DNA from 4 places in the Diaphorobacter sp. LR2014-1 genome. Region 2 is predicted to be linked to each of the others. Evidence: predicted binding sites of a transcription regulator. Region 2 holds the regulator's gene; each other region holds the start of a gene.
What was found. The regulator FNR, encoded in region 2, switches genes on or off when oxygen is low (the NO sensors DNR and NnrR bind a similar motif). The targets are predictions, from matches to a motif close to TTGATNNNNATCAA.

Region 1 (7,889 bases), on a different contig from region 2:
GAAGTTGGTCGTCACCGTGCCCGATGCCTGGCCGTACGACAGGCCCAGCAGCACGAAGCCCAGCAGCAGGAACACCGTGCCGCCCACCGCGCCACCGCCCAGCAGCCAGGGCGTGGCCAGGCTGAACAGGCCAATCAGCACGGCCATGGAGCCCAGCAGGTTGCGCCGGCCCATGCGGTCGGCCAACCGCCCCGACACCACCACCGCGCCGATGGCCAGGAATGCGCCGGCGATCTGCACGCACAGCACCTCGGCCATGGAGCGGTCGGAGAACAGGGCGAACCACGACAGCGGGAACACCGTCACCACGTGAAAGAGTGCGAAGCTAGCGAGTGCCGCAAAGGCGCCCAGCACCACATTGCTCCCCTCTTCGCGCATCACGCGGGCCACGCCCACGGGCTCCAGTTCCTTCTCTTGCAGCAATTCGGCATAGGACTGCCCCACCACCAGGCGCAGCCGCGCAAACAGCGCCACCACGTTGATCGCAAAGGCCACGCAGAACGGGTAGCGCCAGCCCCAGGCCAGGAATTCTTCGCTGGAGAGGCTGCCGTACAGGTAGGCGAACAACCCGGCGGCCAATGCAAACCCCACGGGCGCGCCCAGTTGCCCCACCATGGAATACCAGCCCCGGCGCTCCGGCGGTGCGGCCATCGCCAGCAGCGACGGCAGCCCGTCCCAGGAGCCGCCCAGCGCCAGCCCCTGGCCGAAGCGCAGCACCGCCAGCGCCCCAGCGGCTGCCAGCCCCGCCACCTGGTAGCTGGGCAGGAAAGCCATGCTCACCGTACAGCCGCCCAGCAGGAACAGCGCCAGCGTCAGCTTGGTGCCGCGCCCCCAGCGCCGCTGCACGGCCATGGAGATGGCGGTGCCCAGCGGCCGGGCGATGAAGGCGATGGCAAAGATGGCAAAGGCCATGAGCGTGCCGTCCAGCCGCGACATGAAGGGGAACAACAGCGACGGGAAGACCAGCACGCAAGCGATCCCGAATACGAAGAAGTCGAAATACTCCGACGCGCGCCCGATGATCACGCCCACGGCGATCTCGCCCGGGGTGACGTCTTCGTCGGTGTGCGCGCGCGACAGCGATGCCGCGCTCTCGGGGCCGTAAACGGGGTATGCGACGGAACCGCTACTCATGACCGTACTCCTTGGCTTTGCAGACACAGCTCCGTTCTACACGCAAGCCCCGCGGTCAACAAGTACGCTTACACTGACGTCCCGCGCGGGAAAACCCTCACGCCCAGTCGGCCATCCGCGCCGCCATGGTCGCGCCCGCAGGCCGCATACGGCCTGCCATCACGCCATAAGTTTGACCCTGGACAAAATGTCCAATCGACAAATGCGCTAGGCGTATTACATTCGTCTCCGTCCAGTAATTCGCGTTTACACCTAGCGCCGCGCCCGCCCGCGCGACGCAAGGCCGTGCACGCTTTTTGACACGCCTAGCAATGCTCCAACTGAAGAAACTCCGCGGGCCCACCTGGCTCGCCGCGGCTTTGGCCGCAGCCAGCCTGGCTGGTTGCAGCAAGGCCGTCGTATTGAACCCGGCGGGTGATATCGCTGCCCAGCAGGGCAACCTGGTGGTGACTGCCACGGTGCTGATGCTGATCGTCATCGTGCCGGTGATCCTGCTGACGCTGCTGTTCGCCTGGAAGTACCGCCAGGGCAACACCGACGCCGAGTACGACCCCGACTGGCACCACTCCACCTCGCTGGAGTTGGTGATCTGGAGCGTGCCGCTGATGATCATCATTGCCCTGGGCGCGCTGACCTGGATCGCTACCCACAAGCTGGACCCCTACCGCCCCCTGGACCGCATCGACGCCCAGCGCGCGCTGGCCGCCGACGTCAAACCGCTGGAAGTGCAGGTGGTGGCCATGGACTGGAAGTGGCTGTTCTTCTACCCCGAGCAGGGCATTGCCACGGTGAACGAGGTGGCCGCGCCTGTGGACCGCCCGATCCTGTTCAAGCTCACCGCCACGTCCACCATGAACGCGTTCTACGTGCCCGACCTGGCCGGCATGATCTACGCCATGCCTGGCATGCAGACCGAGCTGAACGCCATCATCAACAAGCCCGGCGTGTTCCATGGCCTCGCCTCGCACTACAGCGGCCCCGGCTTCTCCGGCATGACCTTCAAGTTCCACGGCCTGAGCGATGCCGAGTTCGCCCAGTGGGTGGACAAGGCCAAGACCGAAGGCAAGCCCCTGGACAAGACCACCTACCTGCAACTGGCCAAGCCCAGCCAGCGCGACCCCGTGCAGCGCTTTTCTACCGTGGAAACGGGCTTGTACGGCAAGGTGCTCAACCGCTGCGTGGAAGACGGGCAGATGTGCATGCACGACATGATGGCTATCGACGCGCTCGGCGGCGAAGCCTTCGTCAAAGCCAACGGTCTGACGCTGCCACAGGACGTATGCACCGCAGGCAACGCGCCACAGATCCTGGCCGCGCTGCAGCCCGCAGCCGCCCTCCCCGAGGCCACCACCCAACAGTGAATTTGACGGACCCGACGCGGGCGCCAAGCCGGCGCCGGGCCCATTAGCCAAGAGATTCGATATGTTGTCTGAACAAACTACCCCAGCCCACTGGCTGTTGGGCCGCATCACCTGGGACTCGATCCCGATGGCGCACGAGCCCATCGTGCTGTGGACCTTCATCGCGGTGGTCCTGGGTGGCATCGTGATGCTGGCCGGCCTCACCAAGTTCCGTCTGTGGGGCCCGCTGTGGCGCGACTGGATCTGCTCCATCGACCACAAGAAGATCGGCATCATGTACATGATCCTGGGCCTGGTCATGTTCCTGCGCGGCTTCGCCGACGCGGTGATGATGCGCCTGCAGCAGGCCATGGCCGTGGGCGAGAGCATGGGCTACCTGCCGCCGCACCACTACGACCAGATCTTCACGGCCCACGGCGTGATCATGATCTTCTTCGTGGCCATGCCCTTCGTCACGGGCCTGATGAACTACCTCGTGCCGCTGCAGATCGGCGCGCGCGACGTGTCGTTTCCCTTCCTGAACAACTTCAGCTTCTGGATGACCACCGGCGGCGCCGTGCTGGTGATGATCTCGCTGTTCCTGGGCGAGTTCTCCACCTCCGGCTGGCTGGCGCTGTCCAACCTCGGGGCGCAGGACCCTGGCGTGGGTCTCGACTATTACATCTGGGGCCTGCAGATTGCGGGGGTGGGCACCACCTTGTCGGGTATCAACCTGATCGTCACCATCATCAAGATGCGTGCGCCGGGCATGAACCTGATGAAAATGCCCGTCTTTACCTGGACCGCCCTGTGCACCAACGCGCTGATCGTGGCGTCCTTCCCCGTGCTGACGGCCGCGCTGGTGCTGATGAGCCTGGACCGCTATATCGGCACCAACTTCTTCACGAACGACCTGGGCGGCAACCCCATGCTGTACGTGAACCTGATCTGGATCTGGGGCCACCCCGAGGTGTACATCCTGATCCTGCCGTGCTTTGGCGTGTTCTCAGAGATCGTGGCCACCTTCAGCCGCAAGCGCCTGTTTGGCTACACCTCGATGGTGTATGCCACGGTGTGTATCACCATCTTGTCGTACCTGGTGTGGCTGCACCACTTCTTCACCATGGGTTCGGGCGCCAGTGTCAACACCTTCTTTGGCATCACGACGATGATCATCTCGATCCCGACGGGCGCCAAGATCTTCAACTGGCTGTTCACCATGTACAAGGGGCGCATCCGCTTCACCGTGCCCATGCTGTGGACGGTGGGCTTCATGTGCACCTTCGCCATTGGCGGCATGACGGGCGTGCTGCTGGCCGTGCCCCCGGCCGACTTCGTGCTGCACAACAGCCTGTTCCTGATCGCGCACTTCCACAACGTGATCATCGGCGGCGTGGTGTTCGCCGTGTTCGCTGCCATCAACTTCTGGTTCCCCAAGGCCTTCGGTTTCCGCCTGATCGAGTCCTGGGGCAAGGCATCGTTCTGGTTCTGGTTGACTGGCTTCTGGGTCACGTTCACGCCGCTGTACATCCTGGGCCTGATGGGCATCACGCGTCGCGTCAACCATGTGGAAGACGCTTCGCTGCACATCTGGTTCATCATCTCCGCGGTGGGCGTATGCCTGATCGCGGCGGGCATCGCCTGCTTCTTCATCCAATTGTTCGTGAGCTACATCAAGCGCGACCAGCTGCGCGACGTGACCGGCGACCCCTGGGACGGCCGCACGCTGGAATGGGCCACCTCCTCGCCCCCGCCGCAGTACAACTTCGCCTTCACGCCCGTGGCGCACGAGATCGACGCCTGGTGGGACATGAAGAAGCACGGCTACAAGCGCCCGCTGACCGGCTTCCAGCCCGTCCACATGCCCGCCAACACTGGCGCCGGCGTGGTGATCGCCGCGCTGTCCACCGTGTTCGGTTTCGCCATGATCTGGCACATGTGGCCGCTGGCGATCGCCTCGTTCGCCGCGACCGTGGTGGCCTCGATCATCCACACCTTCAACTACAAGCGTGACTACTACATTCCGGCAGCCGAAGTGGCCGCCACGGAAGACGCACGCACCAAGCAGCTTGCCGCAGCCCATGTCTAATACGCACACCCTCCAAGCGGGCGGCACCGCCGCCCTGGCACCGCGCGAGTACCACCTCGCGCATGAACCCCACCCCGAGAACGGCACGTCCCTGGGCTTCTGGCTCTACCTGATGAGCGACTGTCTCATCTTCGCAGCGCTGTTCGCCACGTACGGCGTGCTGGGCCGCAGCTACGCCGCGGGCCCCACGGGCGCGCAGCTGTTCGACTTGTCGCTGGTGGCCATCAACACGGCCTTCCTGCTGACGTCGTCCATCACCTTCGGCTTTGCCATGCTGCAAAAGCAGGCGGGCAACGCACGCGGCACGCTGGCTTGGCTGGCCGTCACCGGCCTGCTGGGCCTGGCCTTCCTGGGCGTGGAGCTGTACGAGTTCGCACACCTGATCCACCAGGGCGCGACACCCCAGCGCAGCGCGTTCCTGTCGGCCTTCTTCACGCTGGTGGGCACGCACGGACTGCACGTGACCTTCGGCCTGATCTGGCTGGTGACATTGATGATTCAGATCAGCAAGCACGGCCTGATCCATGAAAACAAGCGCCGCCTGAACTGCCTGTCCATGTTCTGGCACTTCCTGGACGTGGTCTGGATCGGCGTCTTCACCTTTGTGTACCTGATGGGGGTGCTGTAAATGAGCGCACACGAAATTCACGCCGGCCACGACGACCATGGCCACGACCATGACGACCTGCACGTCACCAAGGGGGACTACGTCAAGGGCTTCATCCTCGCCGTGATCCTCACCGTGATCCCATTCTGGTTGGTCATGGCCGACGTGATCCAGAGCCGCACCACCGCCGTGCTGGTGCTGGGCATCTTCGCCATGGTCCAGGTGGTGGTGCACATGGTGTACTTCCTGCACATGAACGGCAAGATCCAGGGCGGCTGGACGATGCTGTCCACCATCTTCACCATCGTGTTCCTGGCAGTGACCATCATCGGCACGTTGTGGGTCATGTTCCACATGAACGCCAACATGATGCCCGCGCACGCCAACCCCATGGCCGCACAGCACCAGGGCAGCGAGGCACACCAGCCGAAGGCGCCTTGACCGCTCCGACCATGCACGCCCCGGAGCCGCAGCGCACCCGCGCGCACTCCAACCTGACGATGGCGGTGCTCGCTCTGGCGGGCATCGCCTTGTTCGTTGTGTTCTGTGCCCTCGGCTGGTGGCAGGTGGAGCGGCGCACCTGGAAGCTGGCCCTGATGGAACGCGTAGAGCAGCGTCTGCATGCCGCGCCCGTGCCGCTGCCCGCGCGCGCGCAGTGGCCTGGCGTGGATGCGGCTGGCTTTGAATACCAGCCTGTGCAGGCTGAGGGTCGCTGGCTGGCCAGCAAAACCGTATTGACCCAGGCCACCACGGCGCTCGGCGCGGGTTTCTGGGTCATGACCCCGCTGCAGCTGGACGGCGGCGGCCAGGTGCTCGTCAACCGCGGCTTCATCCCCCAGGCGCAGCGCGCCCAGTGGGCCGCTGGCGGCCCCGGCATGCAGGAAGGCGAAACCGTACAGCTGCAGGGCCTGTTGCGCATGAGCGAGCCCGGAGGCGGCTTCCTGCGCCGCAACGACCCCGGGGCGCAGCGCTGGCATTCGCGCGACGTGGCGGCCATCGCCCAGGCCCAGGGCCTGGACGCCGCGGCCCCGTTTTTCATCGACGCGGGCATTCCCGACGCGAACGCCCCAGCGCCGATGGATGCCGAGACTTCCACCACCGCCGGTCCCTGGCCCCGCCCGGGACTGACGGTGGTTCGCTTCCACAACAGCCACCTGGTGTATGCCATCACCTGGTTCGGGCTGGCCGCCATGGTGGCGGCAGCGGCTGCGTATGTGGCACGCTACGAGCTTCGCCTGCGTGCCACCTTGCGCTCCCGATGACCGCATCCGCAAACTCCGCCCCCTCTTCCCCGCCCGCCCTGAAGGCGCGCTCGGCCGATGCCGCGGCCGGGCTGAAAAACCTGCACCAGCTCATCCAGTTGCGCTGGATCGCCGTGGTGGGCCAGGTGTTCACCATCGAGGTGGCGCACTACGTGCTGCAGCTTCCCCTGCCCCTGCGCGAGATGCTCATGGTCGTGGGTTGCCTGGTGCTCTACAACGCGGTGAGCTTCGTGCGCTGGCGCACCGGCCGCGGCGTGCGCAATGTGGAGCTGTTTCTGGCGCTGCTGGTGGACGTGGCCGTGCTCACCGTGCAGCTGTATCTGAGCGGGGGCATCCGCAACCCATTCGTCTTCTTGTACCTGCTGCAAGTGGCGCTGGGCGCGGCGCTGCTGCGCAGCGCCTACATCTGGACCATGGTGCTCGTCACCGCGGCCTGCTTTGCGCTGCTGGCGCATTACAGCGTGCCATTGCAACTGGCGCCCGACTTCGCGCGCGGGCTGGGCAGTCCCTACGTGCTGGGCCTGCTGGTGTGCTTCATGCTCAACGCGGCGCTGGTGGTGATCTTCATCAGCCGCATCGGCCAGAACCTGCGCCAGCGGGACGCGCGTCTGGCCGCCATACGCCAACGCGCCGCCGAGGAAGAGCACGTGGTGCGCATGGGTCTGCTGGCTTCAGGCGCTGCCCATGAGCTGGGCACGCCGCTGGCCACCATGGCGGTGATCCTGGGGGACTGGAAGCGTGATCCTGCATTGGCCGCCAACCCCGCGCTGCAGGAAGACGTGGCCGAGATGCAGGCACAGGTGCAGCGCTGTAAGACCATCGTCAGCGGCATCCTGATGTCCGCCGGCGAGACGCGCGGCGAGGCATCGGCGCAGACCACCGTGTGCCAGTTCCTGGACACGCTCGCCAGCGAGTGGCAGGCCACGCGCTCGGTTGACGAATTCACCTATGACAACCGCTTCGGCCAGGACACCCCCATGGTGTCCGATGTCACGCTGCAGCAAATGGTTTTCAATGTGTTGGACAATGCCCGCGACGCATCGCCCCACCGGGTCGGCCTGGTGGCCGAGCGTGATCAAGACCTACTGCGCATTACCGTCACAGACAATGGCCCCGGCTTCGCGCCGGCCATGCTGTCGCAGTTCGGCAAGCCCTACCAGTCCAGCAAGGGCCGCCCCGGCGGCGGGTTGGGCCTGTTCCTGGCAATGAACGTGGCGCGCACCCTGGGGGGCACCGTGCAGGCACGCAACCTTCCGGGCGGCGGCGCCCAGGTCACGATCACGCTGCCGCTGGCCGCGATTGCGTTGCAGGAGACACCCACGCACCATGGACGCTGAACGCTTGCTGCTCATTGTGGAAGACGACGAGGCCTTCGCGCGCACGCTGGCCCGTTCGTTCGAGCGGCGCGGCTACCGCGTGCTGCACGCCGACAGCCTGGCACAGGCCGAAGCACTGCT
Region 2 (7,889 bases):
GCGCACTTGCCAGGCGGGGCTGTTTCTGCCCAAGTTGGCGGCGTTCACTTTCTGGGGCTGGCAACTGGTCATCGTAGCGGCGGCCATCAGCCTGCCGCTGGGCTATACCTCCGGCAAGGAATATGCCGAGCTGGAATGGCCGATCGACATCCTGATCGCTGCCGTGTGGGTCTCTTATGCGGTGGTGTTCTTCGGAACGATCGGCCAGCGCAAGGTGAAGCACATTTACGTGGCCAACTGGTTCTTCGGTGCGTTCATCATCGCCGTGGCGCTGCTGCACATCGTCAACAGTGCGGCCATTCCGGCGGGCTTCATGAAGAGCTACTCCGCCTACGCAGGCGTGCAGGACGCCATGGTGCAGTGGTGGTACGGCCACAACGCTGTGGGCTTCTACCTCACGACCGGCTTCCTGGGCATGATGTATTACTTCATCCCGAAGCAGGCTGGCCGTCCGGTGTACAGCTACCGCCTCTCCATCGTCCACTTCTGGGCGCTGATCTTCACGTACATGTGGGCGGGTCCGCACCACCTGCACTACACCGCGCTGCCTGACTGGACGCAATCCGTGGGCATGGTGTTCTCGCTGATCTTGCTGGCGCCCAGCTGGGGCGGCATGATCAACGGGATCATGACGCTGTCCGGCGCCTGGCACAAGCTGCGTGACGACCCCATCCTGCGCTTCCTGATCGTGTCGCTGTCGTTCTACGGCATGTCCACGTTCGAAGGACCGATGATGTCCATCAAGACCGTCAACGCGCTTTCGCACTACACCGACTGGACTGTGGGGCACGTGCACGCAGGCGCGCTAGGCTGGGTGGGTCTGATCACCATGGGTTCGCTGTATTACCTGGTGCCTCGCCTGTTTGGCAAGGAGAAGATGCACTCCATCAAAGCAATTGAACTGCACTTCTGGATGGCCACCATCGGCATCGTGCTGTACATCGCCGCCATGTGGATTGCTGGCGTGATGCAAGGTCTGATGTGGCGCGCCGTGAACCCCGACGGCACGCTGACCTATACCTTCGTGGAAAGCGTCAAGGCGACCTATCCGTTCTACGCGATCCGCTTCTTTGGCGGTCTGCTGTACCTCGGCGGTATGTTGGTGATGGCATGGAACGTCTGGGTGACGGCGATCTCCGGACGCTCCGTCAAGGTGGCCATTCCCGCCGTGAAACCCGCTCACGCCTGAAGTTCGGAGGGTCAACTACATGTCCAATACGCATAACAAAGCATCCACCGGCTTCACGCACGAGAAGGTCGAAACCAGCAACTTCCTGATGATCGTGTTGATCTTGCTGGTTGTGGCCGTCGGCGGCCTAGTGGAAATCGTTCCTCTGTTCTTTCAAAAATCGACGACTGAGGCCGTTCAAGGCGTGAAGCCTTACACGGCAGTGCAACTGATCGGACGCGATATCTACCTGCGCGAGGGTTGCTACAACTGCCACTCGCAGATGATCCGTCCGTTCCGCGCGGAAACCCTGCGTTATGGCCACTATTCGGTGGCTGGCGAGTTCGTCTACGACCATCCCTTCCAATGGGGTAGCAAGCGCACTGGGCCCGATCTGCATCGCGTGGGTGGAAAGTACAGCGATGAATGGCATCGCATTCACCTGAACAATCCGCGCGACGTGGTGCCCGAATCCAATATGCCCGCCTATCCCTGGCTGGAAAAGAACCAGATCGATCCTTCCGTCGTCGCTCCTCGCATGAAGGCATTGCGCACGGTCGGCGTCCCGTATACGGATGAGGAGATCGCCAGCGCCGCCGAGCAGGTCAAGGGCAAGACAGAGATGGATGCCGTGGTGGCCTATCTCCAGGTTTTGGGCCGTGCGCTCAAGTAATCGAGGAACTGGTCATGGACATCACCACCATGCGTATCGTGGCCACGCTGGCGTCGCTGGCGTGTTTCGTGGGCATCTGGTTCTGGGCCTTCATGCGCCGCAACCGGGCCCGGTTCGAGGAGGCAGCACAGTTGCCCTTCGCCGAGGACTGAAGAAGTCTCCACAAGAAAAGAGATAACCCATGAGCGATTTCACGAGTAACTTCTGGTCCTTCTACGTGGCCGGAATCACCATCATCGGTATCGTGGCCTGCGGCTTGCTGCTGTGGATCACGTCCCGCAAGAAGGTCGAGGCTACGGCCGACAACACCACCGGTCACGTCTGGGACGAAGACCTGACGGAAATGAACAACCCCATGCCCCGTTGGTGGATGTGGCTGTTCATCATCACGCTGGTATTCGGTGCTGGCTATCTGGCTGCCTATCCCGGATTGGGGACCTTTAAGGGTAAGTTGGGCTGGACGCAGCTGGGCGAGTACCAAGCCGAAGTGGACAAGGCTAACGCAGAGTTGCAGCCCCTGTATGCGCGGTTCGAGGCCATGCAGCCCCAAGAGATGGCGGCCGACACAGCGGCCATGGCAATTGGTGAGCGTCTGTTCATGAACAACTGCGCGCAGTGTCATGGTTCCGATGCCCGCGGCAGCAAGGGCTTCCCCAACCTGGCCGACGGTGACTGGCTGCACGGCGGTGCGCCTGATCAGATCCAGAAGACCATCCACGATGGGCGCATTGGCGTCATGCCTCCCATGGCGGCCGCCGTGGGCTCGCCGGAAGATGTGCGCAACCTCGCCCACTATGTCCTGAGCCTGTCGGGAAGCCCGCATGACTCCCTGAAGGCGTCTCTGGGCAAGTCGAAGTTCACTGCGTGCGCTGCATGCCACGGGATGGACGGCAAGGGCAATGTGGCCCTGGGTGCCCCTAATCTGACGGATGACATCTGGCTGCATGGCTGGGGCGAAGCTGCCATCACCGCTATGATCAACAACGGCAAGACCAACGAGATGCCTGCCCAAACGGGCAAGTTGACCGATGCACAGATCAAGGTGTTGACGGCATACGTCTGGGGTTTGTCCAATAAGGCCGGCGCCCCGCGCTGATGCTCCCTGTGCGGCCGGCTCCCCGTCGAGGGGCGCCGGCCGTTTTGCGTTTTGGAAGTTGCACTTCCTTTTTGAGATTCCACCATGAAGCCAGCCGAAGGTCAGCCCCGTAAGGTGATTCCTATCACGCCAGTGGGGGCCGAAAGTTCGCAGACCGAGGTCATTTCGCTCTATGAGGCGCAAAAGAAAATCTATCCACGCTCGATAAGTGGAGTGTTCGCACGTTGGCGTTGGGCGATGGTGTTTCTGACACAGCTGGTTTTCTATGGCCTGCCATGGCTGGAGTGGGGGCAGCGCCAGATGGTGCTCTTTGACCTCGGAGCACGCCGTTTCTATATTTTTGGTTTGGTGCTTTACCCGCAGGACTTCATTTATCTGACGGGTTTGCTGATTATTTCCGCGCTGTCGCTTTTTCTGTTTACCGCAGTGGCGGGACGCCTGTGGTGCGGCTTCTCCTGTCCCCAGACCGTATACACGGAAATGTTCATGTGGATCGAGCACAAAGTCGAAGGCGACCGCAGTGCCCGTATGCGCCTGGACAATGGTCCGTGGACATTTGAGAAGATCTGGAAAAAATCTGTCAAGCAAGCCATTTGGATTGCGGTCGCATTCTGGACCGGCTTCACCTTCGTGGGCTATTTCGTTCCGATTCGCGAGCTGGGGGGAGAGTTGCTGGCCCTGCAAGGAGGATGGCAGATATTCTGGGTGATCTTCTATGGGTTGGCCACGTACGGCAACGCAGGATTCCTGCGCGAGCAGGTGTGCAAATACATGTGCCCTTATGCGCGTTTCCAAAGCGCAATGTTCGACAGGGACACGCTGGTCGTCTCTTACGATCCTGAGCGCGGCGAGCCTCGCGGGCCCCGTAACAAGACCGTAGATCACAAAGCTGCGGGACTGGGTGACTGCATCGATTGCACGCTGTGTGTCCAGGTCTGCCCAACGGGTATCGATATTCGCAACGGACTGCAATACGAATGCATTGGTTGCGGTCTCTGCGTGGACGCTTGCAATACCGTGATGGATAAGATGAAGTATCCGCGCGGGCTGATTCGCTTCTCGACGCAGAACGGCGTCAAGAACCACTGGACCCAGTCGCAAATGCTCAAACGCGTGCTGCGACCCCGTGTGTTGTTCTATTCAGCGGTGCTGGTGGTGTTGTGCGTCGGCATGCTGGCCAGCTTGGTGGTACGCACCCCGTTGAAGGTGGACATCGTGCGCGACCGCGCTGCGCTCTCGCGCATCGTGGCGGGAGGCAAGCTGGAAAATATCTACCGGCTGCAGATCATGAACGCCACGGAGGGGGCGCAGCGCTACACCATCAGCGCCCACGGCATGGAAGGGCTGGAAGTGGCGTCCGAGACCGCAATTGACATTGGACCGGCGGAATCCCGATGGGTGGTTGTCCGTCTTCAAATTCCGTATGGCTCAGCATCTCCCGGATCGCATACGGTGTATTTCGATATTCAAGCGCAGGGTGATAAAGCCCAAGTGGCAGAGAAATCCGTGTTCCTTGTGCCTCGCTGAAGGCGGTCGTGGAATGCAAATGAACAAGCTGTGCTCATAAATGAGCGAGGAGTTGGTATCGATGTCGAGTAATTCCCCCATGAATCTGGAAGACGCAGGAAAGCCTTGGTGGACGTTTGGCCATGTCTGGCTTGTCATCGCGGGGCCGGTGATAGTCATCATTGCGGGCTTCGTGACCCTCTGGCTGGCCGTGAGCCAACCTGACCCCGTCATCGCGGAAGACTATTACCAACGGGGATTGAACATCAACGAGACCCTGAAGGAGTCTGGGGGCGACATGACGCCTGCCATGAAGGGGCGCAACCATGCAGCTACTCCGCTGGAGGATCAACCGCGCTGACCGGCAGGGCGAGTCCTCTTTGCATGCCGGAGAACAGATGCTAGGCTGTCAACTACACCTGCTAGGAGATGGGCGAATGTGGATGCAACGATTGATGTGGATCGCGTGGCCGGCCTTTTTGATGGCGGGCGTCATGGAAATGGTGGTGTTCGCCTTCGTGGATCCAGAAGCGCTGCAGTGGTTTGATCAACCCCTGCATCTCTCGCGCGAAGGTGTGTATACCATCGCCTTTTTCACGTTCTGGTTCGTACTCATGGCTTCCAGCGCATTGACGACGCTGTTGTCACTCTCGCCCTTTGAGTTGAATCGCTGCCCCGTGCCCAAAGGGGCGCGGCCGGCTGATTGCGCCAAATACGTTTCCTGATCTTTCCGCCCATCAGTTATGAATCAGCAAAAACCCAGGCTTAATGGCAGGCTTGCTGGCTGTTGACAATGCGCTTCAGCGCATCGGTATCGACGATGCGCACATGGCGCTGTTTTACTTCCACAATACCTTCTTCCACGAACTTCGAAAACGTGCGGCTGACGGTTTCCAGTTTCAATCCCAGGTAGCTGCCGATCTCTTCGCGTGTCATGCGCAGCACCAATTCGGATTGTGAGAAACCCCGGGCATGCAAGCGTTGTACGAGATTCAACAGGAATGCGGCAAGGCGTTCCTCGGCACGCATACTCCCCAGCAACAGCATGACCCCATGCTCGCGAACAATCTCGCGGCTCATGATCTTGTGCACATGGTGCTGTAGTGCCGTTACTTCGCGCGACAACTCTTCAATACGATCGAAAGGCATGACGCATACTTCGGCGTCTTCAAGCGCTACCGCATCGCAAGTGTGACGGTCGCTCACGATGCCATCCAGGCCGATGATCTCGCCCGCCATTTGAAAACCTGTCACTTGGTCGCGACCGTCTTCGGTGGCGACACAGGTCTTGAAGAATCCGGTGCGGATAGCAAAAAGGGATGTGAAGGGTTCACCGTTCCGGAAAAGCGTGCCGCCACGCTTGATCTTGCGTCGTACAGCAACAATGTCATCGATGCGCTTGAGTTGCTGGTCGTCCAGACCCACGGGCATGCACAGCTCACGCAGATTGCAGTTTGAGCAGGCAACTTTGATGGTCTGGAGATTCGTATGCATGGGAACCCTGTTCATGGCTTGAGCTTACCTCTGAACGGCTGGGAGACATGGAATGCCGTAGGCCGTTGGACGACTTTGAGCCGAAGTCAAATTGTCGCCACAAGGACCTTATGGGCGCTTGATCAACGTCAAGGACTCATGGGGGACTCTACGGCACAGTGATATGAAAGTGCAAGGAATCCCGTCATGACCGTTGTTACAACAGAGCTCCTGCGTCGCTTTGACGTCCCAGGGCCGCGCTACACCTCTTATCCGACTGCTGATCGTTTTGTCGAGGCTTTTGGCGAGCGGGAATACATCCTTGCGCTGCAGCAGCGTCGCGTGGGTTCGGTAGCCAAGGCGATGCCTTTGTCGCTTTATGTCCACATCCCGTTTTGTGAATCGCTGTGCTATTACTGCGCGTGTAACAAGATCATTACCCGGCATCCAGAGCGGGCAGAGGTCTACTTGCGTTACCTCAGCCGTGAGATCGACCTGCATACGGCGCACTGCGGTGTGGGTCAGCATGTGAGCCAGCTGCATTTCGGCGGAGGCACGCCTACTTTTCTGACGGATGACGGTTTGCGCGAACTGATGGGCATGCTGAGGCGCAGTTTCGTCCTCGTTCCGGGGGGGGAGTACTCCATAGAAGTGGACCCCCGGACCGTGGATGAAGCGCGGCTGGGATTGTTGGCGGAGCTGGGTTTCAATCGCCTGAGCTTTGGCGTGCAGGATTTCGACCCTGAAGTACAAAAGGCCGTGCACCGCATTCAGCCTGCCGAAAAGGTGTTCGCGTTGGTCGATGCGGCTCGCAAGCTCGGGTTTGAATCGGTGAACGTGGATTTGATCTACGGGCTGCCGCGACAGACACCGGAGTCGTTTGATTGCACCTTGGAGCAGGTAGCCGAGCTGCGGCCAGACCGGATCGCGCTGTATGCGTACGCTCACTTGCCAGAACGCTTCAAATCGCAGCGACGCATCATCACGGCCGAGTTGCCCATGGCTTCGGCCAAGGTGTCCATGCTGGCCCGGTCACTTGATGTGTTCCAGGAGGCCGGCTACGTCTACGTGGGCATGGACCATTTTGCGCTGCCAGACGATGCGCTGGCGGTGGCCAAGCGGCAAGGCAGGCTGCACCGCAATTTCCAAGGCTATAGCACGCAGCCCGATTGCGACCTGATTGGTCTGGGCGTTTCTGCCATCGGGCGCGTGGGCGCTACTTATAGCCAAAATGTGAAAACGCTAGACGAGTATTACGACTGCATTAACCAGGGGCATTTGCCTGTGGTGCGCGGGCTGGCGTTGACCAAGGACGACTTAGTGCGCCGCGCAGTCATCATGGCGTTGATGTGCCAAGGTGAATTGCTGTTTGAGCCGTTGGAACAGTCTTGGCTGATTGATTTCCGCAGTTATTTCGATGCGGAATTACAGCAACTGCAAGAAATGGCGGCTCAGGGCTTAGTGAAAATCAGTGATGAGGGCGTTGAAGTCACGCCCATGGGGTGGTATTTCGTGCGCGGCGTGGCCATGGTGTTCGACAAGTATCTGCAGGCTGACCGCAACCGCGCTCGCTTTTCCCGGATTATTTGACCCATGCTGTGGGCGCTGGCCACGACGGCCTTCCTGATGGGGCTGATGGGAGGGGCTCACTGTTTGGCGATGTGTTCTGTTCCCTGCGCGGCGCTTACGGGGCTGGGTGGCACGCCGGACGCCACCCAAACCATTCAATGGGCGTCCCGTCGCGGAATCTTCCAACGGGTAGCGCAGTTTCACGTGGGGCGCCTGATCGGTTACGGCGCCGCAGGGGCGGTGGTTGCGCTGGCCATGGAGCAACTCGCATGGCTGGGGCAAAGCACCTCGGCATTGCGCCCCCTTTGGACGCTGATGCACGTGCTCATCCTCGCGTGGGGTGGGATGATGATGGTGCAAGCGCAGCAGCCGTTGTGGGTTGAGCGGGCGGGGCGTGCTGCCTG
Region 3 (7,889 bases), on a different contig from region 2:
CGGGTGAGATCGTGCCGCTGCGCCACCTGGAAGACGGCCTGTGGATCGAGGCCCTGTCCAACGGCCCCACGCTGGCCTTCAAGGACATGGCCATGCAACTGCTGGGCAACCTGTTCGAGTACGAACTGGCCCGCCGTGGCGAGCAGCTCAACATCCTGGGCGCCACCAGCGGCGACACCGGCAGCGCGGCCGAGTACGCCATGCGCGGCAAGCAGGGCGTGCGCGTGTTCATGACCAGCCCGCACGGTCGCATGAGCCCGTTCCAGCAGGCGCAGATGTTCAGCCTGCAGGACGCGAACATCCACAACCTGGCCATCGAAGGCGTATTCGACGACTGCCAGGACATCGTCAAGGCGGTGAGCAACGACCACGCGTTCAAGGCCCAATACAAGATCGGCACCGTCAACTCGATCAACTGGGCGCGCCTGCTGGCGCAGGTGGTGTACTACTTCGCGGGCTACATCCAGGCGACGGAGACGAACGGCCAAAAGGTCAGCTTCACCGTGCCCAGCGGCAACTTCGGCAACATCTGCGCCGGCCACGTGGCGCGCCAGATGGGCCTGCCGATCGACCGCCTGATCGTTGCCACCAACGAAAACGACGTGCTCGACGAGTTCTTCCGCACAGGCGCCTACCGCGTGCGCGGCGCGGCCGACACGCACGAGACCAGCAGCCCCAGCATGGACATCAGCAAGGCCAGCAACTTCGAGCGTTTCGTGTTCGACCTGCTGGGGCGCAATGCGGAGCGCACGCGCGAGCTGTTCGCCGAGGGCGTGGCCAAACAGGGCTTCTTCGACCTGGGGAGCGACCCCGTGTTTCGAGACGCACGCGCCAAGTACGGTTTCGAGAGCGGCAAGAGCACGCACGCCGACCGCCTGGCCACCATCCGCGACACGTACGAGCGATTCGGCCAGATCATCGACACCCACACCGCCGACGGCGTGAAGGTGGCGCGCGAGCACCGTGGCGATCCCGCCGTGCCCATGATCGTGCTGGAGACGGCCCTGCCCATCAAGTTCGCCGAGACCATCCAGGAAGCCCTGGGCCGCGCGCCCGAGCGCCCGGCCAGGTTCGAGGGCATCGAGCAATTGCCCAAGCGCCTGCAGGTGCTGGCGGCCGATGCCGAGCAGGTCAAGGCCTATATCGCAGCCCATTGCGATTAGGGATCAAATCGGCCTCTGGCGCTTATCCATCAAGCGCTGGTAGCTATTAATAGATGAGTGAAACTGAAGGAGTGTCGGGATGAAGGTGGTTGGCTTTGCCGGCTATTCAGGCAGCGGCAAGACCACGCTGGTGGAGCAGCTGATTCCCGAACTGCGCCTGCATGGCCTGCGCGTGTCGGTGGTCAAGCATGCGCACCACAAGTTCGACATCGACCATGTGGGCAAGGACACCTGGCGCCACCGCGAGGCCGGCGCCTACGAAGTGGCCGTGGCCTCCGACCGGCGCATGGCGCTGATGCGCGAATTCGAGCAGGAGCACACGCCCAGCGTGCACGAACTGCTGGCCGAGCTGGATCCGCGCGTGGACTGGGTGCTGGTGGAAGGCTTCAAGGAAAGCGACCTGCCCAAGATCGAGATCTGGCGCGCCGCATCACCCGATTACCGCGAACGGCCCGCACTCTATCCGCACGATCCCTGCATCGTCGCCGTGGCCACCGACGCGCCGCTGCCGCCGGTGGCCACCGCGCTGCCGGTGCTCAACCTGGACGACCCTCACGCCGTGGTGCAATGGCTGCTGGCACAGGGCGCGCGTTTTGACTATGTGCCCGACCGGGCGGAGGCCTGCGAATGAAACCCCAAGCGCGTGCACCCCTCAAGCCACTGGACGAAGCCCTGGCCGAACTGCTGGCGCAGGCCGCCCCGCTGGCAGGCACCGACACCGTCAACACCTTCGACGCCGACGGTCGCGTGCTCGCGCAGGCCGCCACCTCGCCGCTGCAGGTGCCGCCCAACGACAACAGCTCGATGGACGGCTACGCCGTGCGCTGCGCCGACGTGCCGGCAGCGGGGGTGGAGTTGCCGGTGGCGCAGCGTATTCCCGCGGGCGCCTTCGGCGTGCCGCTGGCGGCGGGTACGGCGGCGCGCATCTTCACGGGCGCGCCGGTGCCCGAGGGGGCCGATGCCATCGTGATGCAGGAAGACTGCGAGGCGCTCGACGGGGATCGCGTGCGCGTGAATGCCGTACCGGCCCAGGGTCAGTGGATTCGGCGCGCGGGCGAGGACATCACCCGGGGTGCTGAGGTGCTGGCCGCTGGCACGCGCCTCACCCCCGCAGAGCTGGGCCTGGCTGCCAGTATCGGCTTGGGCACCCTGCAGGTGGCGCGCCGGCCCCGCGTGGCGCTTTTTTCCACGGGCGACGAACTCGTCATGCCGGGTGATGTGCCGCCCGCGCAGATGAAGCCCGGCGCCATCTACAACAGCAACCGTTTCTTCCTGCGCGCCATGCTGCTGCGCCTGGGCTGCGAGGTGAGCGACTTAGGCATCGTGCCCGACCGGCGCGAGGCCACCGTGGCCGCGCTGCGCGAGGCTGCCCAGGGACATGACCTGATCCTGACCAGCGGCGGCGTGAGTGTGGGCGAGGAAGACCACATCAAGCCGGCGGTGGAGCGCTTGGGCACGCTGCAGCTCTGGCAGATCGCCATGAAGCCGGGCAAGCCCTTCGCCTACGGCCAGATTCCCCACGCGGGCGGCAGTGCACACTTCATGGGCCTGCCGGGTAACCCCGTGTCCAGCTTCGTCACCTTCGGCCTGCTGGTGCGCCCCTTCCTGTTGCGCCTGCAGGGCGTGCGTGATATTGCTCCTAAAGCGATAGCTGCTACGGCTGGATTCGACTGGCCCCGGGCCGATAAACGCCGTGAATTCCTGCGCGTGCGCCAGGGTACCGACGGCACGCTGGAGCTGTTTCCCAACCAAAGCTCGGGCGTGCTTACCTCGGCCGCCTGGGCGGACGGCGTGGTAGACAACCCCGCCGGCCAGACCATTGCGCGCGGCGACACCGTGCGCTTCCTGCCATTTGCGGAGTTGCTGTCATGACCACGCCCTTCACGATCACGGTGCGCTACTTCGCCTCCATCCGCGAGGCCGTGGGCACGGGGCAGGAGACGGTGCAGACCGGCGCCACCACGCTGGGCGCCTTGCGCGATGAACTCATCGCCCGTGGCGAGCCCTGGGCCACCTGCCTCTCGCGCGGGCGCGCCGTGCGCGTGGCCCTCGACCAGACCATGGCGCATGACGCCACGCCGCTGGCGGCAGGCGCCGAGGCGGCGTTCTTTCCGCCCGTCACGGGCGGCTGACGGCGTTCAAGGCTGCTCCACCGCCAGGGCGGGCAGCTCGGGGCTGCGCCACCCCAGCAACTCGGCCAGGCGCAGTGTGATCCAGCGCGCCTCGGCCGGGGTCACGCCCGCGTCCGGACCGGCCAGGCCGGCGTGGATGCCCAGCAGCACCCCTTCTTCCGACCGCGCACCGCCGTGGTACAGCTGCTGCGCCTGTTCCACCAAGTGGCAGGCCAGGTCCTCGCACCACTCGTAGCGCGCCCGCACCTCGGCGGCAGGCGCCTGCAGGCGTGCGCGTGTGTCGCTGTACAGCGCGATGAAGGAGGGCGGGACCAGGATCTGGTTGTCGTCGTGCATCCGCCTATTGTCTGGCACGGCGAAAAAACACAGGCGCCGCTCTTGCCGGAGACGGCGCCCGCGCGGGTCTGGAGCGGATCAGCGCTTTTGCTGTGCCGGGGGCGCATCGTTGCGCGTGAACAGCCAGATGAAAAAGCCCCCCATGCACAGCATGAAACCGATGCCTATGGCGCTGAACAGACCCACCTCGGTGGTGAAGAGTTGCTTGAGCAGTTGCATGGCATTTTTCCTCCGTCGTTATGTGATGGAGCCATTGCAGCGCAGCCCGGCGGGAGCCCCTTTGAGACAAGTCAAAAATCCGGGTATACCCCACTATTGTCGTCAAGTACCTTCAATCAGGCACGAACAGGCGCTCAAAGCGCTGCTGGTCGCCTTCCAGCTCGAAGGTCACGAGCTGGCCCATCTTCGCGTCAGCCTTGCGGTGGGCGGAGAACAGGCTGTAGCGGCCCGCCAGGTCGAAGCTGGGCAGATCGATCAAGGCATAGGGGTGGGGCACGAAAGTCTGGAACTCAAACACCACACGGTGCGCATTGCGCGGCGAGGGGTAGAGCAGGTAGTCGTCGGTGGTGATGGTCTGCAGGGCCATGGTGTGCAAGTGTGGGGTGGGCGTTAAAGTGCCGTCAATTCCGCAATTCTGCCGCTGACCACTGCCATGCACCGCGTTTCCATCCAGACCCATGACTTCGACGTTTCCACCGAGCTGGCGGCGCTGCGTGCGCGGGACGCGCGCGTGGGGGCGGTGTGCTGCTTCGTGGGCACGGTGCGCGACCGCAACGAAGGGGACAGCGTGGCCTCCATGGAGCTGGAGCACTACCCGGGCATGACCGAGAAATCCATCGAGGCCATGGTGGATGCGGCGTTTGCACGTTTTAACCTCTATGGCGTGCGCGTGATCCACCGCGTGGGGCTGCTCGCGCCCATGGACCAGATCGTGATGGTGGCCGTGACCTCGGCGCACCGCGGCGAGAGCTTTCAGGCCTGCGAGTTCGTCATGGACTACCTCAAGACCCAGGCGCCGTTCTGGAAGAAGGAGCAGACGCCAGATGGTGCGCGCTGGGTGGATGCGCGCGTGAGCGACGATGCGGCGCTGGCGCGCTGGGGCATCGCCGCGCCGCCCCAGGTGGGCTGACTTTTATCGTCCGGCGGCTTGAAATCGAGGCCCCGGAGCCCTAGCTAGTGACAAGTTGGAGGTTTCACATGCGTCTCGATAAATTCACCACGAAGTTCCAAGAAGCGCTGTCTGATGCACAGTCGCTGGCCCTGGGACATGACAACGCCTACATAGAGCCCGTGCACATGCTGGTGGCCATGCTGCGCCAGGATGAAGGCCCGCGCGCGCTGCTGCAGCGTGCCGGCGCCAATGTGCCGGGCCTGCTGGCCGCGGCCGAGGCCGCCGTCAAGCGCCTGCCCCAGGTGCAGGGCCAGGACCAGGTGCAGGGCAGCCCCGAGCTGGGCCGTGTGCTGCAGGCCACCGAGAAGGAGGCCATCAAGCGCGGCGACCAGTTCATCGCCAGCGAATTGTTTTTGCTGGCGCTGGTCGACAGCAAGGGCGAGGCCGCGCAGCTGGCCAAGGACAACGGCGTGACCCGCAAGAGCCTGGAGGCGGCCATCGACGCCGTGCGTGGCGGCCAGAAGGTGGACAGCGCCGAAGCCGAGGGCCAGCGCGAGGCGCTGAAGAAATACACGCTGGACCTGACCGAGCGCGCCCGCCAGGGCAAGCTGGACCCGGTGATCGGCCGCGACGACGAGATCCGCCGCGTCATCCAGGTGCTGCAGCGGCGCAGCAAGAACAACCCCGTGCTGATCGGCGAGCCCGGCGTGGGCAAGACCGCCATCGTCGAGGGGCTGGCCCAGCGCATCGTCGAGGGCGAGGTGCCCGAGACGCTGAAGAACAAGCGCGTGCTGGTGCTGGACATGGCCGGCCTGCTGGCGGGTGCCAAGTACCGCGGCGAGTTCGAGGAGCGTCTGAAGTCCGTGCTGAAGGAAGTGGCGCACGAGGAAGGCCGCATCATCCTTTTCATCGACGAGATCCACACCATGGTCGGCGCCGGCAAGGCCGAAGGCGCCATGGACGCGGGCAACATGCTGAAACCCGCACTGGCGCGCGGCGAGCTGCACTGCATCGGCGCGACCACGCTGGATGAATACCGCAAGTACATCGAGAAGGATGCGGCGCTGGAGCGGCGCTTTCAGAAGGTGCTGGTGGACGAGCCCAGCGTGGAAGACACCATCGCCATCCTGCGCGGCCTGCAGGTGCGCTACGAGGCGCACCACGGCGTGGACATCACCGACCCGGCCATCGTGGCCGCGGCCGAGCTGTCGCACCGCTACATCACCGACCGTTTTTTGCCTGACAAGGCCATCGACCTGATCGACGAGGCCGCGGCCAAGATCAAGATCGAGATCGACTCCAAGCCCGAGTCGATGGACAAGCTCGAGCGGCGCATGATCCAGCTCAAGATCGAGCGCGAGGCGATGAAGAAAGAGACCGATGAGGCCTCGCAAAAACGCCTGCAGCTCATCGAGGAAGAGTTGGGCAATGTGGAGCGCGAGTACGCCGACCTGGAAGAGGTCTGGAAAGCCGAGAAGGCCAGCGCGCAGGGCTCCGAACAGATCCGCAAGGACATCGATGCCATCCGCACGCAGATCGACGACCTGAAGCGCAAGGGCGATTTCAACAAGGTCGCCGAGCTGCAGTACGGCACGCTGCCAGAACTGGAAAAGCGCCTGAAGGAAGCGCAGGACAGCGAGGCCGGCGGGACCGGCACCAAGCACAAGCTGCTGCGCACCCAGGTGGGTGCCGAGGAAATCGCCGAGGTGGTCAGCCGCGCCACCGGCATTCCCGTGGCCAAGATGATGCAGGGCGAGAAGGACAAGCTGCTGCACATGGAGGAAAAGCTGCACGAGCGCGTGGTGGGCCAGGACGAGGCGATCTCCGCCGTGGCCAATGCCATCCGCCGCTCGCGCTCGGGCCTGTCGGACCCCAACCGGCCGCTGGGCAGCTTCCTGTTCCTCGGGCCCACGGGCGTGGGCAAGACCGAGCTGTGCAAGGCGCTGGCCGGGTTCCTCTTCGACAGTGAAGAGCATCTGGTGCGCATCGACATGAGCGAGTTCATGGAAAAGCATAGCGTCGCGCGCTTGATTGGCGCGCCTCCCGGCTATGTGGGCTATGAAGAGGGCGGCTACCTGACCGAGGCCGTGCGCCGCAAGCCCTACAGCGTGCTGCTGCTGGATGAGGTGGAAAAGGCCCACCCCGACGTGTTCAACGTGCTGCTGCAGGTGCTTGACGACGGCCGCCTGACCGATGGCCAGGGGCGCACCGTGGATTTCAAGAACACGGTGATCGTGATGACCAGCAACATTGGCTCGCACCTGATCCAGGCCATGGTGGGCCAGGATGCCGAGGACATCAAGGAAGCCGTGTGGGGGGAACTCAAGGGCCATTTCCGTCCCGAATTCCTCAACCGCATCGACGAGACGGTGGTGTTCCACGGGCTGGATGCCAAGCACATCGAAGCGATTGCACGCATTCAGTTGCGTCTGCTGGAGGCGCGGCTGGCCAAAATGGACCTGACCCTGCAGGTGTCGCCGGCCGCGATGGGCGAACTGGCCAAGGTGGGGTTCGACCCGGTGTTCGGGGCGCGTCCGCTCAAGCGGGCCATCCAGCAGCGCATCGGGAACCCGCTGTCCAAGCTGCTGCTGGAGGGCCGCTACCCGCCCAAGAGCGTGATTCCGGTGGATGTCGATCCTGTGACAGACCCAGGGGTATTCCACTTCGGCGAGGCCCGCCCCGCGGGGTGAGGTCTACCATTGAACGAGGGCGCGGGCCTTTCCCGCGCTCTCATCTGCCAGAAAGGGGCATGGTTTGAACGAAATTGTGGCCGGCGCGATCCGGTGGACGTTGCGGCTCGTGGTCGTCGCCATGGGTGCGCTTTTTTTCCTGAGTCTGCTGGCCGCGGCCGCCGTTCTGGCACTCGTGTGGGGCGCACGCGCCGTGTGGGCGCGCCTCACGGGCCGCCCGGTCATGCCCTGGGCGATGCGCATGAACCCGCGCGAGGGGTGGAGCACCGTGTACCGCAGCACGGCGCGCTGGACGGCGCCCGGCCCGACGGCGCATGCCCCGCAGCGCAGCACGGACGTCACCGACGTCGTGCCGCGCGAAGTGCATTAGTTGCTATTGAAACATGAGCTGCTTGCGCTTGCTGGATGAGCGCTGGAGGCTTAAAAGGCTATAACACTCTCCACCCCGTGCATTCAG
Region 4 (7,889 bases), on a different contig from region 2:
GACGTGCTGGACAATCCGCATGACGAGGCGAACCTGGAAGCCGTGCGCGCCAAGGTGCACGCGCTGACCAGCCGCTTCCCGGTCTATCGCTGATCGACCGCCGCGATGAAGTGCCCCTTTTGCAGCCATCAGGAGACCCAGGTCGTCGAGACCCGCGTCTCCGAGGACGGGGACTTCATCCGCCGCAGGCGCCAGTGCGGCGCCTGCGACAAGCGCTTCACAACCTACGAACGACCGGAAGTCAACTTCCCCACGGTCGTCAAGAAGGACGGCCGCCGCGTCGAATACGACCGCGAGAAACTGCTGGGATCGTTCAAGCTGGCGCTGCGCAAGCGACCGGTGAGCACAGTGCAGATCGACTCGGCCATCGAGCGCATCGAGGAAAAGCTGCTCAACCTGGGGCAGCGCGAGATTCTGTCCAGCCGCATCGGCGAGCTGGTCATGCGCGAGCTGAAGAAGCTCGACAAGGTGGCCTATGTGCGCTACGCCAGCGTTTACCGCAGCTTCGAGGACATCGACGAGTTCCGCGCGCTGGTGGACGAAGTCCGCAAGTAAGCCGCAGCTCTCCCATTGCTCTTCTATTGATAGCTGGCAGCGCCCACTGGGCGGGCGCTACAGCCGTTTTTGACCATCACCCCAGGCGGACTGCCGGAATCGGAGCCACGGCCTGCACCACGTCGCCGCATTGCGCACGGTGGCGCAGCGCATGGTCCATGATGACCAATGCAAGCAACGCCTCGGCGATCGGCGCGGCGCGGATGCCCACGCAGGGGTCGTGGCGCCCCTTCGTGATCACCTCGGTACTCTGGCCGTGGATGTCGATGGACTCGCGCGGGCTGATGATGGAACTGGTGGGCTTGATGGCCAGCGACACCTCGAGGTCCTGCCCGGTGCTGATGCCGCCCAGCACGCCACCCGCGTTGTTGCTGGCGAAGCCCGTGGGCGTGAGCGAATCGCCGTGCGTGGTGCCACGCTGGGCCACGCTGGCAAAGCCGGCGCCAATCTCCACACCCTTCACGGCGTTCAGGCCCATCATCACATGGGCGATGTCGGCGTCCAGCTTGTCGTACAGCGGCTCGCCCAGCCCCACGGGCACACCGGTAGCTTGCACACGAATGCGCGCGCCGCAGGAGTCGCCGGACTTGCGCAGCGCGTCCATGTAGTCCTCGTAGGCCTGCACGTCGGCCACCGGCGCGAAGAAGGGGTTGTGCGGCACATGCTCCCAGCTCTCGAACGGGATGGGCAGCTCGCCCAGTTGGGTCATGCAGGCACGAAAGCGGGTGCCGTATTTCTCGGCCAGCCATTTCTTGGCCACCGCGCCGGCGGCCACGGTGGGTGCCGTGAGGCGCGCAGACGAGCGGCCGCCACCGCGCGGGTCGCGCAGGCCGTACTTGTGCCAGTAGGCATAGTCGGCATGCCCCGGGCGGAAGCTCTGCGCGATGTTGCCGTAGTCCTTGCTGCGCTGGTCGGTGTTGCGGATCAGCAGCGCGATGGGCGTGCCGGTGGTCTTGCCCTCATATACGCCCGAGAGGATTTCCACCGCATCCGGCTCGTTGCGCTGCGTCACATGGCGGCTGGTGCCGGGGCGGCGGCGGTCCAGGTCGGCCTGAATGTCGGCCTCGGACAGTTCCATGCCGGGCGGGCAGCCGTCGATCACGCAGCCGATGGCGGGGCCATGGGATTCACCAAAGTTGGTGACGCAAAAAAGGGTACCGAGTGTGTTGCCGCTCATAGGAGTGCGATTATCCCCGAGCCACTGTTACTACCAAAAAAATAGCTGCCAGCGCTTGATTGACAAGCGCTGGCAGCTATTTTGATCACCAAATCAGTTGGCCGGCCGCGATTCTTCCTGCGGCCAGTCGCGGATGTAGGCCTTGAGCAGCTTGTTCTCGAAATTCTGGCTGTCCACCACGGCCTTGGCCACGTCGTAGAAGCTGACCACGCCCATCAGCATGCGCTTGTCCATCACGGGCATGTAGCGCGCGTGGCGGCCCAGCATCATGCGGCGCACCTCGTCCATGTCGGTCTCCAGCGTGCAGGTCAGCGGCGCGTCGTCCATGGCGGTACGCACCAGCATGGTGCCCACGCCGCCACCATTTTTCGTCAGCGCCTGGATCACCTCGCGGAAGGTGAGCATGCCCACCAGGTCGCCATGCTCCATCACGACCAGCGAGCCGATGTCCTTCTCGGCCATGGCATCCACGGCGCGGGCCAGCGGCTCGTCGGGATGCACGGTGTAGAGGGTGTTGCCTTTGAGGCGCAGGATGTCGCTGACTTTCATGGGGAGTCTCCGAAGGGTTCTGCAGGCGCTGCATGCAGCCCGATAGCGAATAAATATAGCCCACAATGGCGCACAAATTCACCACTTTGGAGACATGAATGCCCGGATATTCCGACCCCGGCTTCGACACGCTGGCCCTGCACGCCGGCGCGCAGCCGGACCCCGCCACAGGTGCGCGCGCCGTGCCGATCCACCTGAGCACCTCGTTCGTCTTCGAGTCGAGCGACCATGCGGCGGCCCTGTTCAACCTGGAGCGCCCGGGCCATGTGTACAGCCGCCTGAGCAACCCCACCAACGCGGTGCTGGAGCAGCGCGTGGCAGCGCTGGAGGGCGGCGTGGGGGCGATTGCCGTGGCCAGCGGGCAGGCCGCGCTGCACCTGGCGATTGCCACATTGATGGGCGCAGGCAGCCACATCGTGGCCAGCACGGCGCTGTATGGCGGCAGCCAGAACCTGCTGCACTACACGCTGCGCCGCTTCGGCATTGACACCACCTTCGTGAAGCCCGGCGACATCGACGGCTGGCGCGCCGCCATCCGCCCCAACACCAAGCTGTTCTTTGGCGAAACCGTAGGCAACCCCGGGCTGGAGGTGTTGGACATCCCCACGGTCGCGGACATTGCGCATGAAGCTGGCGTGCCCCTGCTGGTGGACTCCACCCTCACCTCGCCGTGGCTCATCAAGCCCTTCGAGCATGGCGCGGACCTGGTGTACCACTCGGCCACCAAGTTCCTCTCAGGCCATGGCACGGTGATCGGCGGCATCGTGGTCGATGGCGGTAGCTTCGACTGGGAAGGCTCCGGCCGCTTCCCCGAGCTGACCCAGCCCTACGACGGCTTTCACAACATGGTGTTCACCGAGGAGAGCACCGTGGGCGCCTTCCTGCTGCGCGCTCGCCGCGAGGGCCTGCGCGACTTCGGCGCCTGCATGAGCCCGCACACCGCCTGGCTGATCCTGCAGGGCATCGAAACCCTACCGCTGCGCATGGAACGCCATATGCGCAATACCGAGAAGGTGGTGCAGTTCCTGGCCAGCCACCCGTTCGTCGAGCGCGTGGGCCACCCGCTGCTCGAGTCCCACCCCAGCCACCAGCTCGCGCAGCGCCTGCTGCCGCGCGGCGCGGGCTCGGTGTTCAGCTTCGACCTCAAGGGCAACCGCGAGCAGGGCAAGACGTTCATCGAGACGCTCAAGCTCTTCAGCCACCTGGCCAATGTGGGTGACTGCCGCAGCCTGGTGATCCACCCCGCCTCCACCACGCACTTCCGCATGAGCGACGAAGCGCTCGCCGCGGGTGGCATCAGCCAGGGCACGATCCGCCTGTCGATCGGGCTGGAAGATGCCGACGACCTGATCGACGACCTCAAGCGGGCACTCAAGGCTGCGGAGAAGCAAGCGGGAAAGGCGGGTGCGTGATGTACGTGCAAGTCAACGGCGCACAGACCTACTGCTACACCGGCGGCAAGCCCTTCGATGCCGCTAAGCCCACCGTGGTGTTCATCCACGGCGTGCTCAACGACCACAGCGTCTGGGCGCTGCAAAGCCGCTACATGGCCAACCATGGCTGGAACGTGCTGGCCGTCGACCTGCCCGGCCACAGCAAAAGCGCGGGCGATGCCCCTGCGAGCGTGGAGCAGGCGGCCGACTTCGTGGGCGCCCTGCTCGACGCACTGTCCATCCAGCGCGCCGCGCTGGTGGGCCATAGCTGGGGCTCGTTGATCGCGCTGGAGGCCGCCGCACGCCTGGGCGGGCGCGTGAGCCATCTGGTGCTGGTCGGTACGGCCTACCCGATGAAGGTGTCGCCCGCGCTCATCGAGGCATCCCAGACCGACCCCGAGCAGGCGCTGCGCATGGTCAACGTGTTCTCGCGCAGCACCCTCGCGCCCCCCTCAGGCGCGGGCTTCTGGGTGTACGGCGCGGGCATGGCGCTAGGCCGCAAGGTGATGCGCAGCAACCCGCAGGTCAATGTGTTCCACCGCGGCTTCGTGGCCTGCGACAGCTACGCCCACGGCGAACAGGCCATCGCAGCAGTGCAGTGCCCCGTGCTGTTCGTCTTGGGCACGCAAGACCAAATGACCACGCCCAAGGCCGCGCAGGGGTTGATCCAGGCCGCGCGATCCGCGGGCAAGGACGTGCAGATCGTCCATCTGCCGGTGGGCCACCACCAGATGACCGAAGCACCGGACGCAACGCTGTTCGCCATCCGCGACTTCCTGGCAAGACGCATCTCCGCCTGAGATCGTTGCACGGCAGGGCCGGCGGTGCAGGGCATCCCCTGCAGCGCTCCCCTGCCCGATGGATGATGGGCGCCGCCGCCTCGGCAGAGGGGGATGTGACTTCCCCTGCCACATGCAAAGCACTGGCCCCTGCTTGCCTGCGGCGACCATTTACCCGCCGCGTGATGCATATCAAAAACAGCATCAAACGACCAAGCGGCAAGCGCAGTCAGCTATTATTTAAATAGCAATCGAAGGCCAATAGTGGCCACTTTCCCCGGCCTGGCACTGGGACATTGGCACGGTCTGCGTCTGCGGACCTAGACTGAGTCCACTCGACCAGTCGCGTCGCCCGGCGCCCGCCCTGCATGCACCTGCCCCCATCCACCGATGCCCGCGACACCCCGTGGCATGCGCTTTCCGGTAGCGAAGCGCTGCAACGGCTGCAATCCGACGCCCGCCACGGCCTGGCGCATGCCGAGGTGGCGCGGCGCCTGGCACGCTTCGGCCCTAACCGCCTACCCGCTCCGCCGCGTCGCCCGGCCTGGCTGCGCCTGCTGCAGCAGTTCCACAATGTGCTGATCTACGTGATGCTCGCTGCCGCAGCGGTCACCGCGGCACTGGCGCACTGGATCGACACCGGGGTGCTATTGGGGGCCGTGATCGTCAACGCGATCATCGGTTTCTTGCAGGAGGGCAAGGCCGAGTCGGCGCTGGACGCGATACGCCACATGCTCTCGCACCAGGCCACGGTGCTGCGCGGGGGGGAGCGCCAACTGGTGGCCGCCGACCAGCTCGTGCCGGGCGACATCGTCATCCTCGCGTCCGGCGACAAGGTGCCCGCGGACCTGCGCATCCTCACGGCCCGCAGCCTGCGCGCCGACGAGGCCGTGCTGACGGGCGAGTCCGTGCCCTGCGACAAGCACGAAGCCACCGTGGCAGCCGACGCCGCTTTGGGCGACCGCCGCAGCATGCTCTACTCCGGCACGCTGGTGGCCGCGGGCACCGCTTTGGGCACCGTGGTGGCCACGGGCACGAACAGTGAATTGGGGCGCATCAGCACGCTATTGGCCCAGGTGCAGGCGAGCACCACGCCGCTGCTGCGGCAGATCGCGCAGTTCAGCCGCTGGCTGGCGCTGGCCATCGGGCTGTTCGTGCTCGCCACGTTCGCCATCGGCGTGCTCTGGCGCGCTCAGGCACCCGCGGACATGTTCATGATGGCCGTGGCGCTGGCGGCCTCGGCCATCCCCGAGGGGCTGCCCGCCATCATGACCATCACCCTGGCCATGGGCGTGCGGCGCATGGCGCAGCACAACGCCATCATCCGCCACCTGCCGGCGGTGGAAACGCTGGGGGCTGTCACGGTGATTTGCTCCGACAAGACCGGCACCCTCACTTGCAACGAGATGACCGTGCAGCGCGTGGTGACCGCCGACCATGTCATAGAGGTGACCGGCAGCGGCTATGCGCCGCAGGGGGGCTTCCTCATCGGTGGCGTGCCCATCACTGCGCAAGAACACCCTGCCCTGCAGTCCGTGGCCCAGGTGGCGCTGCTGTGCAACGACGCCACGCTGCACGACGGTCCCCAGGGCTGGAGCCTGACGGGCGACCCGACGGAGGGCGCGCTCGTCACCCTGGCGCTCAAGGCGGGCCTGGACGCCACGGCGCTGCATGCGCGCCAGCCGCGCATCGACGCCATACCGTTCGAGTCCGAGCACCGCTTCATGGCCACACTGCACCACGACCACGCGGGGCATGCGGTGATCCTGGTGAAAGGAGCGCCCGAGCGTGTGCTGGACATGTGCAACGCACAGCGCCAGTGGCCCGCCGATGGCGCGGGCACCGATGCCCCGCTGCAGCACGACTACTGGCGCCGCGCAGCCAACGACTGCGCGGCACGGGCGCTGCGCGTGCTGGCGATCGCCATCAAGCGCGTGCCGGCGCAGCAGCACGCGCTGCAGTTCGCCGACATGGAGGGCGGCTTCACGCTGCTCGGGCTGCTGGGCAGCATGGACCCGCCGCGCCCAGAGGCCGTGGCCGCGGTGGCCGAATGCCAGGCCGCGGGCGTACGCGTGAAGATGATCACCGGCGACCACGGCGAAACCGCACGTGCGATTGGCGCGCAGCTGGGCATCGGCCTGGGCCGCCCCGCACTCACGGGCGCCGAGATCGAGCTCCTGGACGACGCCGCCTTGCGCGACGTGGTGGCCAGCGTGGACGTGTTCGCCCGTGCCAGTCCCGAACACAAGCTGCGCCTGGTGCAAGCCCTGCAGTCCCGCGGAGAAGTCGTGGCCATGACGGGCGACGGCGTGAACGACGCGCCCGCACTCAAGCGCGCCGACGTGGGAGTCGCCATGGGCAGGAACGGTACCGAGGCCGCCAAGGACGCGGCCGCCATGGTGCTGACCGACGACAACTTCGCCACGCTGGGCCACGCGGTGCGCGAGGGCCGGGGCATCTACGACAACGTGCGCAAATTCATCTTGTTCATGCTGCCCACCAATGGGGGCGAGGCGCTGATCGTGTTTGCCGCCATCGCATTCGGCCTGCTGCTGCCGCTCACCGCGGCGCAGGTGCTGTGGATCAATCTGGTCACGTCCAGCACGCTGGGCGTGGCGCTGGCATTCGAGCCTGCGGAGGACGACGTCATGCGCCGCCCTCCCCGGCCACCGCAGGAAAAGCTGCTGTCCGGCCTGTTCACGTGGCGTGTGCTCATGGTGGCGGTTTGCATGGCGGCGGCTTCGCTCGGGCTGTTCCTGTGGGAGCTGTCCAACGGCGCTGCGATCGAAACCGCGCGCACCATGGCTGTCAGCGCGGTGGTAGTGATGGAGATGTTCTACCTGCTCAACAGCCGGCACATCGAGCGCAGCGTGCTGTCGCGCGAGGGCCTGCTGGGCAATCCCAAGGTGCCGCTGACCATCGCCCTCTGTGCGCTGCTGCAACTGGGCTTCGTGCACCTGCCCTGGATGCAGGCCGTGTTCGGCTCCACGGACCTGTCTGTGCAGGAATGGTCGCGCGTCCTGCTGGCCGGGCTGGCCGTCTTCACGCTGGCCGAACTGGAGAAGGCGGCTCTGCGGCGCTGGCGCGCACGCCGCGCCCATCGCTGACACGGACCACGCCTACCCCAGCAGACGGCACAGCGCGGCCAGGTCGCGCACGGTGGCAGGGGGCGCCACCGCGTGCGGCCACGCCGCATCGCCCCGATTGAGCCAGGCCGCCTGCATGCCGGCGCCCAGCGCGCCATGCGCATCCAGCGTGGCATCGTCGCCTATGTGCAGCACGGCCGCCGGCGGCAGGTCCAGCACCCGCGCCGCCTCATGGAAGATGCGGGGGTCGGGCTTGGCAATACCGAACTCGCGGGCGCTGATGCTGGCGCGAAAGTACTGTCCGATGCCG

Region 1: the regulator FNR is predicted to act here: its motif matches at 1,307-1,320, upstream of cyoA (ubiquinol oxidase subunit II).
Region 3: the regulator FNR is predicted to act here: its motif matches at 3,912-3,925, upstream of BV908_RS05655 (DUF3149 domain-containing protein).
Region 4: the regulator FNR is predicted to act here: its motif matches at 4,676-4,689, upstream of BV908_RS09445 (cation-transporting P-type ATPase).

What each region holds. Positions count from the first base shown of each region.
Region 1 is NZ_MTBE01000019.1:44,819-52,707, forward strand. Features, by position in the region: gene BV908_RS13645 (MFS transporter) at 1-1,134, opposite strand, end outside; gene cyoA (ubiquinol oxidase subunit II) at 1,446-2,495, shown strand; gene cyoB (cytochrome o ubiquinol oxidase subunit I) at 2,557-4,563, shown strand; gene cyoC (cytochrome o ubiquinol oxidase subunit III) at 4,556-5,191, shown strand; gene cyoD (cytochrome o ubiquinol oxidase subunit IV) at 5,192-5,611, shown strand; gene BV908_RS13670 (SURF1 family protein) at 5,623-6,432, shown strand; gene BV908_RS13675 (ATP-binding protein) at 6,429-7,769, shown strand; gene BV908_RS13680 (response regulator transcription factor) at 7,759-7,889, shown strand, end outside.
Region 2 is NZ_MTBE01000003.1:98,870-106,758, reverse strand. Features, by position in the region: gene ccoN (cytochrome-c oxidase, cbb3-type subunit I) at 1-1,189, shown strand, start outside; gene ccoO (cytochrome-c oxidase, cbb3-type subunit II) at 1,209-1,841, shown strand; gene BV908_RS03840 (cbb3-type cytochrome c oxidase subunit 3) at 1,856-1,993, shown strand; gene ccoP (cytochrome-c oxidase, cbb3-type subunit III) at 2,023-2,937, shown strand; gene ccoG (cytochrome c oxidase accessory protein CcoG) at 3,022-4,464, shown strand; gene BV908_RS03825 (FixH family protein) at 4,544-4,804, shown strand; gene BV908_RS03820 (hypothetical protein) at 4,881-5,168, shown strand; gene fnr (fumarate/nitrate reduction transcriptional regulator Fnr) at 5,209-5,952, opposite strand; gene hemN (oxygen-independent coproporphyrinogen III oxidase) at 6,124-7,506, shown strand; gene BV908_RS03805 (sulfite exporter TauE/SafE family protein) at 7,510-7,889, shown strand, end outside.
Region 3 is NZ_MTBE01000004.1:183,101-190,989, forward strand. Features, by position in the region: gene thrC (threonine synthase) at 1-1,163, shown strand, start outside; gene mobB (molybdopterin-guanine dinucleotide biosynthesis protein B) at 1,243-1,794, shown strand; gene glp (gephyrin-like molybdotransferase Glp) at 1,791-3,035, shown strand; gene moaD (molybdopterin converting factor subunit 1) at 3,032-3,295, shown strand; gene BV908_RS05650 (hypothetical protein) at 3,302-3,631, opposite strand; gene BV908_RS05655 (DUF3149 domain-containing protein) at 3,710-3,850, opposite strand; gene BV908_RS05660 (hypothetical protein) at 3,963-4,217, opposite strand; gene moaE (molybdopterin synthase catalytic subunit MoaE) at 4,284-4,760, shown strand; gene clpB (ATP-dependent chaperone ClpB) at 4,829-7,432, shown strand; gene BV908_RS05675 (hypothetical protein) at 7,497-7,802, shown strand; gene BV908_RS05680 (GFA family protein) at 7,886-7,889, opposite strand, start outside.
Region 4 is NZ_MTBE01000009.1:65,146-73,034, forward strand. Features, by position in the region: gene glyA (serine hydroxymethyltransferase) at 1-93, shown strand, start outside; gene nrdR (transcriptional regulator NrdR) at 106-555, shown strand; gene aroC (chorismate synthase) at 632-1,732, opposite strand; gene BV908_RS09430 (CBS domain-containing protein) at 1,826-2,281, opposite strand; gene BV908_RS09435 (O-acetylhomoserine aminocarboxypropyltransferase) at 2,380-3,693, shown strand; gene BV908_RS09440 (alpha/beta hydrolase) at 3,693-4,514, shown strand; gene BV908_RS09445 (cation-transporting P-type ATPase) at 4,862-7,600, shown strand; gene BV908_RS09450 (HAD-IA family hydrolase) at 7,613-7,889, opposite strand, start outside.